Regions from separate parts of the Halobacillus sp. BAB-2008 genome, predicted to be linked through region 1. Evidence: riboswitches for the same ligand, from Rfam matches in the RefSeq annotation. Region 1 holds a riboswitch; the other holds the start of a gene.

Region 1 (7,694 bases):
TTTTCCGTACGATCCGCTTCAGAAAAACCGAGATCCGCATTCAATCCGTGACGGATGTTGTCGCCATCAAGCAGATACGTATGAACACCACGCTCATGCAGGAGATGGTTCAGCTGATTGGCGATGCTGGACTTGCCGGAACCGGAAAGTCCCGTGAACCAGAGGACACCACTGTGGTGTCCATTCTTCTTCCGGTAGGATTCCTGACTTACAGATGCTTCGTGCCAAGTAAGATTCCGTTCCATTCCCTTCACCCCTTTACGTCTGCAGCTTTCGCCTGCAGCCCTTCAATCAAAACTTCTACAACTTCCGGGCGGCTGAATGTCTTCGGCGGTTTCTCCCCGCTCCGTAACAGCTCACGGACTTTGGTTCCGGAAAGGATGACGTGATTTTCCTTATCGTGCGGGCACGTCTTGTGAGAGGCCATCGCTTCACATGCCTTACAATAAAAACTGTGTTCAAAGAACATCGGAGTAATATCAAGTTCGCCTTCGCCGTAGTGAGAGAATATCTTCTGTGCGTCATACGTTCCGTAGTAGTCACCTACTCCAGCGTGGTCACGGCCGACGATGAAATGAGAGCAGCCGAAGTTTTTACGGACGATGGCATGGAAGATCGCTTCCCTTGGACCTGCGTAGCGCATGGCTGCACGGAAAACGGCCAGGGTCACGCGGTCCTTCGGATAGTAATGATCAAGCAGTACCTGGTAGCTCTTCATCCGAACATCACTTGGTATGTCATCGCTCTTCGTTTCGCCGACCAACGGGTTCAGGAATAAACCGTCAACCGTCTCCAAGGCCGCTTTTTGAATATATTCGTGGGCGCGGTGGACAGGGTTCCTTGTTTGGAAACCGACAACCTTCCTCCATCCGTTCTTTTCGAAAAGTGCTCTCGTTTCTTTCGGATCGAGGTAAAACTCTTCTCCGTGTTCTTTTGCTGACGAAGCAAAAACCTGGATAGTACCGGATACATAATAGTCGGGGCGTTCAAACAACTTTTTGACACCCGGGTGAGCAAGGTCCGTAGTTAAATATACTTTTTGCGCTTCTTTTTCTTTGTCAGGTTTGAAGATGTCTTCAATCTCAATCACACCGTACACCGTTCCATCATGGATAAGCTTGGCTTCTTTTCCTAACGATTCTGCCTTCTCTTGACTTACAGGCAGCGTAATCGGAATGCTCCAGGGTGTCCCGTCTTTCAAACGCATCGTATCGACGACGGATTCATAGTCTTCCTTGTTCAGGAACCCTTCCAGCGGACTGTATGCTCCGTTACCGATCAGCTCCACGTCACTGAGAGCCATTCCATCCAGTTCGATACTGTCCTTCGGTAAATCCTCCGGTGTTTCGTTCCATCTATTGATTAACTTCCCTCCATGGGGTTTAATGACTGCCATTTCATACATCCTCCTATTAGTTCGTTTCGATTAGTTCGTTTCTGATGGGCCCGGGGTGTGAAGACCACACTCCGTTTTATTAAATCCTTTCCAGCGGCCGGAGCGATCGTCGCCGACGGCCTGGGATGTACAAGGAATACATCCTACACTTGGATAGTTTTGGTCATGCAAAGCATTGTAATCCAAGCTATTTAGTCGGATATAATGCCATACGTCGTCCCAAGTCCAATGTATCAGTGGACAAACTTTCACGGACTTAAACCGTTCATCTTTGTTGATGAAATCCGTCTTCGCTCTGCTCGGGGACTGTTCTCTGCGCAGGCCGGAAAGCCAGGCAACCGCACCGGACAGTTCCTCTTCCAACGGTTTGATCTTCCGGATGTAACAACACTGGTCCGGCTGTCTCTTCCACAAAGCGGAACCATGCTTTTCTGCCTGTTCTTCCACTGTAAGCTCCGGTAATTTCATATGAATATGAAGCGCCGGATACCGTTTCTTCACTTTATCAATCAAATCGTAGGTTTCCTGGAAGTGAAGACCTGTGTCGAGAAAAACGACATCCGCATCCGGTTTGACCTGCGAAATCAGATCGATGAGTACCATTCCTTCTGCGCCGAAGCTGCACGCATAAACCACGTCAGAACCATACTGGTCGTATGCCCATTGAATGACCTTTCTCGCGCCTTTCGTATCATCCTCTGGCTGATCATTTTTGAATGGATCACCGGAAAAATGCTGGTACGTAAGTAAGTTTCCCATACACTCGCCTGCCTTTCTCCAAATAAAAACGCCCCTCTTCCGGAAAAGAAGAAGGGCGTCTGAAAGTAAGATACGTCCTTCTTATCTTTCCAAATGCTTTCAGCATCTGCTGGAATTGGCACAGCGTCTAACTTTAACGGTTAGACCCGTTGCCGAGGCTTCGATGGGCCAGTCCCTCCACCTCTCTAGATAAGAAAAATTAGTCGATTGGATATTTCAAAAAAACTAATTGATTCAAATAGTAGGCTTCTTTCTAAGATATGTCAACAGGTTTTTTAAAAATTACAACTTTTCTGTTTTTAATATTGACAATGGTCCCCCTCTGCTTTAATTTGGTAAGTAATCAAAGCAAGATACTATATCCTTATGAAGAGCCGGGGGAGGAAACTGGTCCAACGATCCCGCAGCAACCTTTTAAAGGTGCTCCATCCAGCAGACATTGTCTGAAAGATAAGGAGAGGAACGAAAGCCTCTTCTGTGTGAAGGGTTTTTTTATTTTTGTAGAAAACCTCTTCACACATAAAACCAAGTATTCTCATATGATTAATCATACACCATATGGGAGCTGGAATTAAAGGGTAAAAGGAGAGGTTGGATTGAATAAATTAATTGTTTTCGCATTAGTGGGATTTTTTGCTCAGTTAGTCGATGGTGCTCTCGGCATGGGCTTCGGATTGACTTCCTCAACGATTCTGCTTGCCTATGGACTTGCTCCGGCAGTAGCTTCTGCATCCATTCATATGGCTCAAGTGGCAACGACGGCCGCTTCCGGCTTCTCTCACTATAAATTCGGGAATGTCGATAAGCGTCTCGTCGTTATTCTGGCTGTTCCCGGTGCCATCAGCGCTTTTCTCGGTGCAGCTGTATTAAGCTGGGTTCCAGGAGAAATTATCCGACCCTACATATCACTCTTCCTCCTCGTATTAGGAATCTATATCATCATTCGTTTCCTTACCATGGGACAGAAGCGGCGCCAGGAGAAGCGGCCTTTCAAAAAGAGCTTTTTGTTTCCCCTTGGATTTATCGGAGGTTTTCTTGATGCAGTCGGCGGCGGCGGGTGGGGACCAGTGAATACGCCCGTTCTCCTGGCAAGACAGAAGCTTGAACCCCGAAAAGTGATTGGAACGGTAGATACCAGCGAATTCATCGTCACTGTTTCTGCGACCCTCGGGTTTCTTATCTTTCTTGGCTGGGAGCAATTCAGCTGGCTGCTCGTATCTGCGTTTGTGATCGGCGGGGTTATTGCGGCCCCCCTTGCTGCCTGGCTTGTGAAAATAATGCCGTCTCTCGTATTAGGTGTCCTCGCCGGTGGATTCATCGTTTTGACAAATATCCGAACGCTTTTGAATACAGTAGAGCTTGGAGACACCTCCATCGCCATTATTTACACGGCTTTAGTCCTTGCCTATATCTGCATGGTTCTCTTGTCCATCCGCAGAAACTTCCGGCTTAAGCCGGCAACCAGGTAGCAGGAACAGTGTTGTACTGAGCAGCACGCTTTTATGATAATATAAAAAAAGAGATCAGAGCTGTATGCTCTGATCTCTTTTTCTATATTTTATTCAATAGAGAAGATATAGGAATAAATCGGCTGTCCACCTGTGTGAACTTCCACTTCCAAATCTTCGAACGTATCTTCAATATACGCTTCCAACTGACCAATTTCATCTTCTTCAACTTCTTCACCAGTAAGAATGGTCAGGATTTCATCTTCATCCTCATCGATCATCTCGCGAAGCAGAGCCTTCGCTGCCTCTAACGCTTCTTTTGCCGTTGTTTGTATTTTACTTTCCGCGATCCCCATAAAATGGCCTTTTTCAATGGCTAGTCCATCGATCTGGGTATCCCGTACCGCATACGTAACCTGTCCGGTTTTCACTTCGGACATCAGCTGGCTCATTTCCTCTTTATTCGTGTCAAGATCCGCTTCCGGATTAAATCCTAGAAGAGCACTCATTCCCTGCGGAATGGTCTTCGTCGGAATAACGGCTACTTCCACATCAGCAAGCTCGGCCGCCTGTTCCGCCGCCATCACAATATTCTTATTGTTCGGGAGAATGAGCACACGGTCTGCATGGGCTTCCTTGATCGCTTCCGACAGATCCTGGGTACTAGGGTTCATTGTTTGTCCACCTTGGATGACAACTGTCGCGCCGAGGCTTTCGAACAATTTCCTGATCCCTTCCCCCATACTTACTGTGACGATACCGTATGGCGCTTTCTTTTCCTGCTTAGCGCCTTTTTTCTTGTCTCCTACAATAGATGTATGCTGTTCACGCATATTCTCGATCTTCATGTTAATGAGACTGCCGTACTTCTGACCGAGCGTCATCGCTTCGCCGGGATACTCGGCATGAACATGCACTTTAATTAAGTCTTCATCGGAAACGACTAGGAGGGAATCACCAATTTCGCTGAGCTGGTTGCGGAATGCATCCTCATCATAAGGGTTTTCCGCAAGCTTGTCCTCTTCGAATTTCACCATGAATTCCGTGCAATAGCCGTATTCGATATCTTCCGTATTCATGAAATCCTGAGCAGATTTATGATGTTCTGCATTGACCATATCATCCATGGATACGGTTTCCTGAACTGCCGGAAGTTCTTCCCCTTTCAAGGAAGCAAGAAATCCTTCATAAATGGTTACAAGACCCTGGCCGCCACTGTCCACGACTCCGACTTCCTTTAAAACAGGAAGCAGTTCCGGGGTCCGTTTAAGCGATGCTTTCGCAGCTTTTACCACTTCTTCCATAAACGGAATGAAAGCCGTGTGCTTTTCTGCAGCTTCCACCGAACCTTCCGCTGTTTCACGAGCTACGGTAAGAATTGTTCCTTCTACCGGTTTCATAACCGCTTTATAGGCTGTATCCACGCCGCCTTCAAGAGCCGCCGAGAAATCTTTCGTTGTCAACGTTTCCTTATCTTCATTAACTTTTGAGAAACCACGGAAGATTTGAGAAAGGATGACACCGGAATTCCCACGGGCGCCCATAAGCAGTCCCTTGGACAGTGCTTTCGCCACTGCCCCTGCATGATTTTGATCTACGGTTTTCACTTCCTCCGCTCCGGAGGTCATGGATAAGTTCATGTTCGTTCCTGTATCTCCGTCTGGTACGGGAAATACGTTTAGGGCATCGATCATCTGGGAATTTCTCTTCAGATGATGCGCCCCCTGTAAAATCATTTCGGCCAACATTTTGCCGTCTAGCTTTTCTACCGTCACACTTACGTCCTCCTTTGACTGCAACCGCTGCTTTATGCGCTTGTCACACGGACTCCCTGGATAAAGATGTTCACAGAGTCAACGGACAAACCGACTGTTTTGTTCAGTGTGTATTTCACTTGAGATTGGACGTTATGAGCCACCTCAGAAATCTTCGTCCCATAACTTACGATGATAAACATATCTATATGAAGGCGATCTTTGTCCTGTCTGACAACGACCCCTTTGGAAAAATTTTCTTTACGGAGCATTTCGGACAGGCCGTCCCGTATCTGGTTCTTCGAAGCCATGCCGACAATTCCATAACACTCGACTGCCGCCCCTCCGGCGATCGTTGAGATTACTTCATTACTAATAGTGATATGACCATATTGGTTGTTCAAATCCACGGACATATAGATCCTCCTTTATAATCCTCGTATTCTTACTCAATTATAACATAAGATTCACAGGTGAATTCTGCTTCAATTCCCGAAAAGGATCTGAATATCCCTTATATACTTTGAGACATATCCATGTATCTGTCAAGAAGAAATTCTTGATATAATTCGACCTATCTTATTGCAAACCTTATTTTGATATGATAAAGTTACTAAGTATCTGATGATTTATGTAACAGGAGGGATTTTTCATGGCACGTAGTGTTATATCTGGTAAAGGTACACGTTCAGGTAACCACCGTTCACACGCGATGAACGCTAATAAACGTCAATTCAAAGCTAACCTTCAAAAAGTACGTATTCTTGTAGATGGTAAGCCTAAGAAAGTTTACGTTACTGCACGTGAGCTAAAATCAGGCAAATTACAACGCGTATAACTCTTTGAACAAAAGAAGCACCCGGATTCCGGGTGCTTTTTTTGTTGGGCCTGTTAGTCTTTTTTGAATGTACTTATGACTGCACGCACTATGCCCCCGACGAACCGCGGGAGTTTGATAGTATAAAATTTCAAAGAGCCCCTCCTCCTGTTATAACTGATGGAACAACCCTTCTCTACCCTCTATTAGTCAAGTCTTTGCTTCTTATTACTAAGAGTATGCCTGCCTGAAAGGAAAAAGTACCCGTATCTTCAAGAAGCCTGTTCGAAATGCAGAGGGTTGATCCATAAGGTACATATGCGTCTGTGAGTGGATAATAAAAACCCTTTAGAGTAAGCCCTGACACATCCAGGGTGACAGGCAGGAAAGAGATGTACGGGTATTCTTCATCCGCTTCTATCGTATGCTCTCCGGCTTTGACTAATTCCACTCGATTTTGTTTATCTACGATGGTCGCTTTCACATCCCGTTCTGCAAGCGTGTAAAGCAGCTGAATGTTAGCTTGGGAATGATCAAGCCTTCCTCCCGTCACTCCGACTAATAAAATATGCGCAGGGTTTCTTTTTTGTGCTTCTATCACAGCAAGCTCAAGATCGGTTTCATCTTTCTCATCCGGATATATACGTGTTTCAGCTGCCGAAGCCTGAATACGCCTTAATACTTCCAGTGATACAGAATCAAAGTCTCCGATGGCAAGATCCGGTTTAATGCCTTGCTCGATCAGTACTTCGGCTCCCTTGTCTGCACCGATCCACAGGCAATCCCCTTGCACTGTCTGTTTCAGGTCTGGTATGTAAGCTGCCGGTCCTCCTCCGACAATGACGATGGTGTGGTTCATATGATTCCCTCCAAGATTAATGATGAATAAACAAGAAGCTCAAATGGATGCCTGCTGGCAATCATTTGAGCTTCTTCCCCTTATAAAGAGCTGCGAATCGCATCTATCGCTTTTTTACGGTCGGGGTGATTGAAAACAGCGCTTCCTGCTACGAGGACATCAGCACCGGCTTCGGTGCAAAGGCGTGCCGTTTCTTCATTGACGCCGCCATCAATCTCAATTTCAAAATCCAGCGCTTCTTCCGTTCTCCATGCATCGATCTGGCTGACTTTAGGCAGTACAGAATGTATGAATGACTGACCACCGAAACCAGGATTGACCGTCATTAACAATACAAGATCCACGTCTTTCAGTATAGGACGAATCGCTTCGGCAGGTGTCGCAGGGTTAATGACCACACCTGCTTTCACCCCGTGACTTTTAATCAGTTGGATGGTGCGGTGGAGGTGCGGACACGCTTCCTGATGGACCGTTAGAATATCTGCGCCCGCTTTGGCGAACGTTTCCACGTAAGCTTCCGGATTCTCGATCATTAAATGGACGTCAAGCGGAAGGCTCGTCACCGGGCGGACCGCATCAACAATCAAAGGGCCGATCGTAATGTTTGGAACGAAATGTCCATCCATGACATCTACATGGATATAATCTGCTCCTGCGAGCT
Region 2 (7,434 bases), on a different contig from region 1:
AGCTCTGGGGTTGTTATAATCATCCTTTAAAGGTAAGCGGCTGCTGGAGTGGTTAAAGTATGAAAACAAGATACAAATTACTAGAATGACAGGGTTGACAGACTTTTTATGCGAAGTGTTTTTTTACGAATGTAACATCAGCGTTACAAATATTTCGATAGTTTGCATGTTTTTTTTCTAGTATTTTCCTATATAAAACAAATCTTCTACTGTAAATATTCCTGGATGGAAAAATGTCGTTATTTAAGGGAAACTTATTTAATTTTTCCTTTTTTTGTTGTTTTTCTGATCTTGATGAAATATACTACATTACAACACTAATGCACTATGTTGGAGGAAGGTGACAAGTTGAATTTTGACGCAGGGAGTGCAAAGCCGATTTACATCCAGATCGCAGAATGGATGGAGGATGAGATTCTTCAAGGACACTTTCAAGTAGATGGAAAGGTGCATTCTCAGTATAAGCTGGCGGATATGTATAATATCAATCCGGCGACTGCGGCCAAAGGGCTGACGAAATTAGCGGAAGAGGGTGTTCTTTATGACAGGCGGGGACTCGGGAAATTCGTGGCGGAGGAAGCGAATGCGATTATAAAGGAAAAGCGGAGGAACAAGACAATGAAGCGTTTGGTTGACGATCTTGTGAAGGAAGCAGGGAAGTTGGAAATGACTGAAGAGGAAGTAATCACGCTCATTAAAGAAACATGGGGAGGAGCGAAAGAGTGAAGGCGATCAAATGTGAGAACGTAACCAAAACATATAAAAAGAAGAAAGCCCTGAACCGTTTGAACGTCTCCATTGAAGCGGGTAAAATCGTTGGTTTAGTCGGACGTAACGGTGCCGGTAAAACGACATGGATGAAGGTTGTTGCCGGAATGGTGAAAGAATCGAAAGGAAGTGTGGAAGTATTTGGAGAACATCCGTTCAATAATTTGAGGATATCGGCTAATTCTGTTTATATCGATGACCGGATGTCTTTCCCTGCAACCTTGACTTTGGAAGAAATCCTTATGGAAGGGAAAAGGTTTTACCAGTATTGGGATCATGATCTTGCTTTACGTTTATTCGATTATTTCGGTTTTGAGCGCGGGGAACGCCATCATACGCTCTCAAAAGGAAGAGAAAGTACTTTTCACATGATCTTCGGTCTTGCCACACGATGTTCCTTGACAATCTTCGACGAGCCCACAACAGGGATGGATGCAGCCGTTCGAAAAGATTTCTATCGTGCCTTGTTGAAAGACTATTTGTCCTCTCCGCGCACCATTGTTTTATCGACGCACCATTTGGAGGAAATGGAAGACATACTGGAGGAAGTGCTTCTTCTCCACAAGGGGAAGCTGCTTCTCCAGACCAGCATGGATGAACTGAAGGAGTATGCCGTCCGCCTCACTGCACCCCTGGAGATACTGAGGCCATGGACCCAGAACAGAGAAATTCTTTATGAACAGCTTCCTGAGGAAAGAAACAGTTGTGTCATCGTAAGAAATGACTGGACGGAAACGGAACAGACGGAGATGAGGAAGGAAGGCATTCGTATCGCTCCTGTCTCTGCCAGTGATGTTTGCGTATATATGACGGAAGATAAGGTTGGCAGAGGAGGAATTGACGATGTCTTTGATCGAAGTGAGGACAGGTGATGTTATTAAAAAGCAGTTCGCGTTCAAGTGGCGGTCCCATCCGGGAGTGTTTACGTCTCTTGTAACGATACAGGTGATGGGCATCTTGTTTTCTTTAATGGGAACGGGGGCACAATTCATGGGAGGAGAGTTCTTTGAAGTCCGATCGCAGATCTTTTCCGGGGATTTAATTATTTCCTTTACGATTTTTTGGGGATTTTTGACGGCACTGCTCCTTACGACGCGTGCTTACCGTGAAGATGATTTTCCCTTTGTATCGACCCGCCTTACGAGTCATCTGTCTACCGTCGGCTTTCTTCTCGTGGTTTGCGGGATAGCCGGGCTTACAGCTGTCCTTTCAGAAAATGTACTGCGGGCAGCGGTGTACACATTTGTAGTGCAGGACGGTCAACTGTTGCCGGCTCACGAAATGGAAGCTTCTTTATTCGGTGCTGGGATGGCTGCCGTCATCCTTATGGTTTTCCTGGCTGCCGGTGCCGGTTATTTGTTTGGTGTATTCCTGCAGTGGAACAGACTGTTTCTTCTTATCATTCCGGTTTTGATGTTCGGCATTTCGTATTTGATGCAGCGAAGTGGCGAAGACGGTTTGGCTAATTACCTCTTTGAGGTTCTGTTTGATGAAGGAAATATTGTTTTATTCGCTGTGAAAGCACTGCTCGTTTCCATTACTTGTTTCGTTGGAAGCTTCTGGATTGCTGGCCGTTTGGAGGTGAAGCGGTCATGATCATCGTGTTAGCAGTCTTTCTTTTCCTGCTTGTCACCTTGGCAGCTGTTTTTAACGGGAAGTATAAGGGTGCAAGTGTCAAGATGGCTAAGACCGGCCATTTGATCTTCCTCGTATTTGGGTGCGTGTTAGTACTCTCGACAATTTTCACCTTCTTCCTGCCTGATCCCATGCCAGGGGAAGCGGCGAGTTCGTCGGATATCGACGATGCTATGTACAGCCATTTGTTAGAGGGAAACCTTGATCAGATAGACGAGGCATACCTTTTAGATGAGCGTACCTTCTCCTTTGGAGGGAAAACGCTGAACGTGAAAGTGAGCCCTCCCGGCGGGCTTGGTACGTCCGTTATCGTAGAAAAAGTAGAGTCGAAAAAGAACATACACCTCTATCAGTATCGGTCACCTATGGTCGTAAATGGCTGGCAGATCCCTGTCAAAGAGGAGCCTGTGGTAACCTTTGAGAACCAGGGGCTGGTCGTAACCTCCGGCGAACAAGTAACGAAGACTTTCTATCAGTTCGATCCTTCTTTTCCTTTCCGACAATTCTCTGAAGGAAAGAACACAGGCGGCAGCAGTATGTCCTCCGGCATGTCGGTCCTGTATTTACAAATTCCTGAGAACATGACGGTGGAAGCGGATGACGAAGTGTATGTTACAGAAGTGGAATCTTGAATCGGTGAGTTTTACTTAACGGAGAACAGATGAGTACAGGCTCAGGTATCACCTAATAAACATAGCAATTCCTACAGACGAAGAATCAAAAAAGCGCGGGTATCTGCCCGCGCTTTTTTGATTCTTTTTACTTTTTTCACACATATGGGCAGAAGTTCATAACTTAGCACAAGAGGTGGTGGCACATGAAAGAATCGGAAAGGATTGCTGCACAGGATCCTTTGCTCAATGAACAGCAAGAATGGAGAAAAAGGCGTATACGTCAACGGTTCAAACAAACACTTACCATAGCTTCCCCGGTGTTTATTCTGTTGCTTTGGGAAATCTTGTCCCGTACAGGCTTGATGGATGCCCGTTTTTTCCCGCCTCCTACGCAAATCGTGGGAACCTTTTGGTTGATGGCAGGGAGCGGAGAACTGTTCAGCCATGTTGGAATCTCATTATATCGTATTTTTGCAGGATTCCTTCTCGGAGTGATCCCTGCTATTGCAATCGGACTGCTGATGGGTTTGTATGGTCCAATCCGGCATTTCCTGTCGCCTTTGATCATGGCTCTCATGCCGATTCCAACACTTGCTCTCCTGCCGATCATCATCATTCTGTTCGGAGTAGGGGAAGTTTCCAAGGTGGTGACGATCGCAGGAAGTGTCTTCTTTCCGGTAGTCATCAATACAGTTGCCGGTGTCATCAACATCGACAGAATATATTTGGACGTAGCAAAGAATTACGGAGCAGATTCGAAACAGTTTTTCTTCAAAATCGCTCTCCCGGGTTCCTTACCGGTCATGCTTGAAGGGATTCAAATGGGGCAGGCGATCGCCTTACTTACGATAGTGGCAGCGGAAATGATGGGAGCGAATTCCGGTATCGGCTACTTAATCTGGACCTCCTATAAGGCATTCATGTTGAAAGAAATGTTTGTAGGGCTCGTACTCATCTCGTTCTTCGGCTATTTATTCTCATTAATCTTGAGAGGACTGCAAAGTAAATTACTCCCTTGGCGTTGATGAAGGAGAAAGGGGAAGGTGGAATGGATGCGAAAATTTCCATCAGGGATTTGACGAAAGTATTTTATAAAAAGGAAAGCAGAGTCACAGCATTGGAAGGAATCAATCTGGATATTGCCGATGGAGAGTTCGTCTGTTTAGTCGGACCGAGCGGGTGCGGAAAAACGACACTGCTCAGAATTCTAGCCGATTTGGAAACACCGAGTTCCGGGTCATTCACCATCGCAAGAGCAAAGGAAGACCGGCCACTTCAGTCGATGGTCTTCCAGGAACGGGGGGTGATTCCGTGGCTGACCGTGGAGGGTAACGTCAGTTTTGGTTTGAAAATGCGTCGTGTACCAGCGGCGGTCATCAAGGAACGGACCGCGTATTATTTAGAAAAAGTAGGGCTGGAGCGTTTCGCCAAGCTTTACCCTAGAGAGCTTTCCGGAGGAATGAAACAACGGGTGAGCATTGCCAGAGCATTCGCAAATGACCCGGAAATATTGTTGATGGATGAACCGTTCGCAGCATTGGATGAACAGAATAAATTCATCCTGCAGGAAGAATTACTCAACATCTGGGCCGAAACGAAAAAAACGGTCCTCTTCATTACACATAGTATCGATGAAGCACTCCTGCTCAGCGACCGGATTCTCTTGATGAGTGCCCAGCCGGGGAGGATTGTAAAGGAAAAACGAATCGAGCTCCCCAGACCAAGAAATATGGAGCAGGTCAGGGCTGACCCTGTCATGGCGGAACAATTCGTGGAGGTCTGGAATCATCTTCAGGAAGAAGTGCAACGATCAAGGATTTAAGAAAGGGGAAACATCCCATGCGTAAATCATTATGGATCTTTATCTCTCTTTTTTTATTTTTGGGTATAGCAGCAGGCTGCAGTGATAAGGAGTCTGAACAAGGAAAGCAGAAAGAAACCGTATCCGGCGATCTGGCTCCGCTTGAGAAGCGTCAGAAGGTAGTTATTGCAGAGGACGGTGCGGCGTCCGGTGCAGGATTTTACATCGCGAAAGAGAAAGGATATTTCGATGACTATAACATAGACATTGAATTTACGACATTCGCCAACAGTGATGATATGCTGCCGGCGCTTGCTTCCGGTGAAGTGGACATCGCCGGCGGAGTCTCCACCGCTTCGTTCTTCAATGCGATCGCTCAGGGAATCGATGTGAAGATCATCGCTGATAAAGGGCACTATTTCGATGGCAATTCCTACTTCAGTTTTGTTATTAGAGAAGACCTTCAGGATGAAATCAAGGAGTATGCCGATTTTAAAGGAAAACGGATTGCTGTATCTTCAAAGAATGCCGTGGATGATTACATCTTCCATGAAATGCTGAAGCATGCCGGCTTGACTGAGAAGGACGTAGAGGTCGTCTTAATGTCGGATTTCGGTAATATGTTGGCCGCGATGGGGAATAAATCCATAGATGCTGCCCTGCAGATAGAGCCTTTGATAACACAGGGAGAATCGCAGGGGTTACATGTGCGGTTCGGTGATGCTACGGATTATGCTCCAGAAGCACAAATCGCGATGGTTCTAGGCTCACCGGAATTTGTTGAAGAAGAAACAGACGTATCGCTCCGCTTCATGGCTGCTTATTTGAAGGGGGTACGCGATTACAACGATGCATTTCTTCACGGCGAGGGGCTTGATGAAGTCATTGATATCATGACAAAACACACCGCTTTGAAGGATCCTGAAATATGGAAGAAAGTCGGCGTGACAGGACTGGATCCGGACGGCAGTATGTTCGTGGAGGATATTAAAGATCAGTTCGACTTTTACAACTCCAATGGTGCCATCATCGGCGATGTAGATTTCGATGAGGCTGTAGACCCTTCTCTGGCAGCCAAAGCCGTGGACATTATCGGAGAGTATGATAAAAAGTAACATTCCAAGTTTTTCTCTTGTCAGAGAGAAAAAAATGATGTAAAGTAACGAGAGACTCAATTGAATAGTTCTTATCAAGAGAAGTGGAGGAACTGGTCCTAAGAAGCTTCAGCAACCACCAACACAGTTGGCCGGTGCTAAATCCAGCAGGTTTTAGACCTGACAGATAAGAGGGGACGGAAACAAAGAAGCCTTCTTATCCTAAAGAGGGCTTCTTTTTTATTTGTTTGGCCTGGTCTTGTCTGTATCACAGAAACATTCATGAGTTCACCAAGAAGGAGGCAGAAAAGATGACAAAACCGAAAGCAAATATTTTTGCACTTATTCCATTTGTAGTATTTATTGTATTGTTCATTGGTTCAGGGATCGTGACAGGTGACTTCTACAAAATGCCTGTACTCGTCGCTCTGTTTGCAGCTATACTGGTAGCGCTGCTTATGGATCGAAAAACAGATTTTGAAACGAAAATCATGACACTCTCCAAAGGGGGAGGACACCCGAATATCATCTTGATGGTTGTGATCTTCCTGCTCGCGGGAGCATTTGCTTCCGTCGCACAGGGAATGGGGGCTGTAGATTCCACCGTCAACCTTGGCCTGAGCTACCTGCCTGGTGGATGGATGGTCGTCGGCCTGTTCGTCATTGGGTGTTTCATATCCATTTCCATGGGTACTTCCACAGGGACAGTTGTAGCTTTAGCCCCGATCGGACTTGGTGTCGCAGAACAAACAGATATTGGTGTGGCGCTGATTATGGGAGCCATTGTAAGTGGGGCTATGTTCGGGGACAACCTCTCCATCATTTCTGATACAACCATTGCAGCTGTTCGAACACAAGGCACGGAAATGAAAGAAAAGTTCAAGGCGAACTTCTTTATCGTTCTTCCGGCTGCCATAGTAACAGCGGTTATTTTTGCAGTATGGACAGCCAGTGCGAGTGCAGATCTTGGGGAAACATACTCGTATAATTTCCTTGAAGTCATTCCATATCTCGGAGTGCTCCTGTTCGCCATCCTTGGGGTAAACGTCATATTCGTTCTGATCGGCGGAACGGTAGCAGCCGGAATTGTCGGTTTGATTCTCGGTAAATTCTCGGGGATGGAACTGATTAACCTGATCGGAGACGGCTTCGCTAACATGCAGGAGTTGTCTATGATCGCTATTTTGCTCGGAGGACTTGTAGAGCTGATCCGTTACAACGGCGGAATTGAGTATCTACTGGAAGCGGTGAATAAACGTGTCCGGTCTAATCGTGGTGGAGAGTTCGGGATCGCCGGTATCGTAACCGCGATCAATTTGTCCACTGCAAACAACACGATTTCGATCATCACGGCCGGTCCATTAGCCAAACAGATCTCTGATGATTACGGCATTGAACCGAGAAGATCCGCCAGCCTGTTGGACATCTTCGCAAGCTCTGTTCAAGGAATCATTCCTTACGGAGCCCAACTCCTTGCTGTAGCCGGTGTGGCATCGATTTCACCTATTGCAATCGTACCGTT

The links. Region 1 has a riboswitch for S-adenosylmethionine ahead of D479_RS11655 (phosphoadenylyl-sulfate reductase). Riboswitches for the same ligand answer to the same signal wherever they lie in the genome.
Region 2: linked by a shared signal. The riboswitch ahead of D479_RS17850 (Na+/H+ antiporter NhaC family protein) and the one ahead of D479_RS11655 (phosphoadenylyl-sulfate reductase) in region 1 are both predicted to bind S-adenosylmethionine.

What each region holds. Positions count from the first base shown of each region.
Region 1 covers NZ_ANPF01000050.1:21,419-29,112, forward strand. The annotation lists gene cysC (adenylyl-sulfate kinase) at 1-245, opposite strand, end outside; gene sat (sulfate adenylyltransferase) at 251-1,396, opposite strand; gene D479_RS11655 (phosphoadenylyl-sulfate reductase) at 1,427-2,155, opposite strand; SAM riboswitch class I at 2,234-2,351, opposite strand; SAM riboswitch class I at 2,517-2,612, shown strand; gene D479_RS11660 (sulfite exporter TauE/SafE family protein) at 2,752-3,624, shown strand; gene D479_RS11665 (DAK2 domain-containing protein) at 3,714-5,378, opposite strand; gene D479_RS11670 (Asp23/Gls24 family envelope stress response protein) at 5,411-5,773, opposite strand; gene rpmB (50S ribosomal protein L28) at 6,010-6,195, shown strand; gene spoVM (stage V sporulation protein SpoVM) at 6,249-6,329, opposite strand; gene D479_RS11680 (thiamine diphosphokinase) at 6,371-7,033, opposite strand; gene rpe (ribulose-phosphate 3-epimerase) at 7,114-7,694, opposite strand, start outside.
Region 2 covers NZ_ANPF01000088.1:703-8,136, forward strand. The annotation lists gene D479_RS17815 (GntR family transcriptional regulator) at 349-726, shown strand; gene D479_RS17820 (ABC transporter ATP-binding protein) at 723-1,640, shown strand; gene D479_RS17825 (hypothetical protein) at 1,612-2,364, shown strand; gene D479_RS17830 (hypothetical protein) at 2,361-3,035, shown strand; gene D479_RS17835 (ABC transporter permease) at 3,221-4,042, shown strand; gene D479_RS17840 (ABC transporter ATP-binding protein) at 4,066-4,839, shown strand; gene D479_RS17845 (ABC transporter substrate-binding protein) at 4,857-5,933, shown strand; SAM riboswitch class I at 6,002-6,106, shown strand; gene D479_RS17850 (Na+/H+ antiporter NhaC family protein) at 6,224-7,434, shown strand, end outside.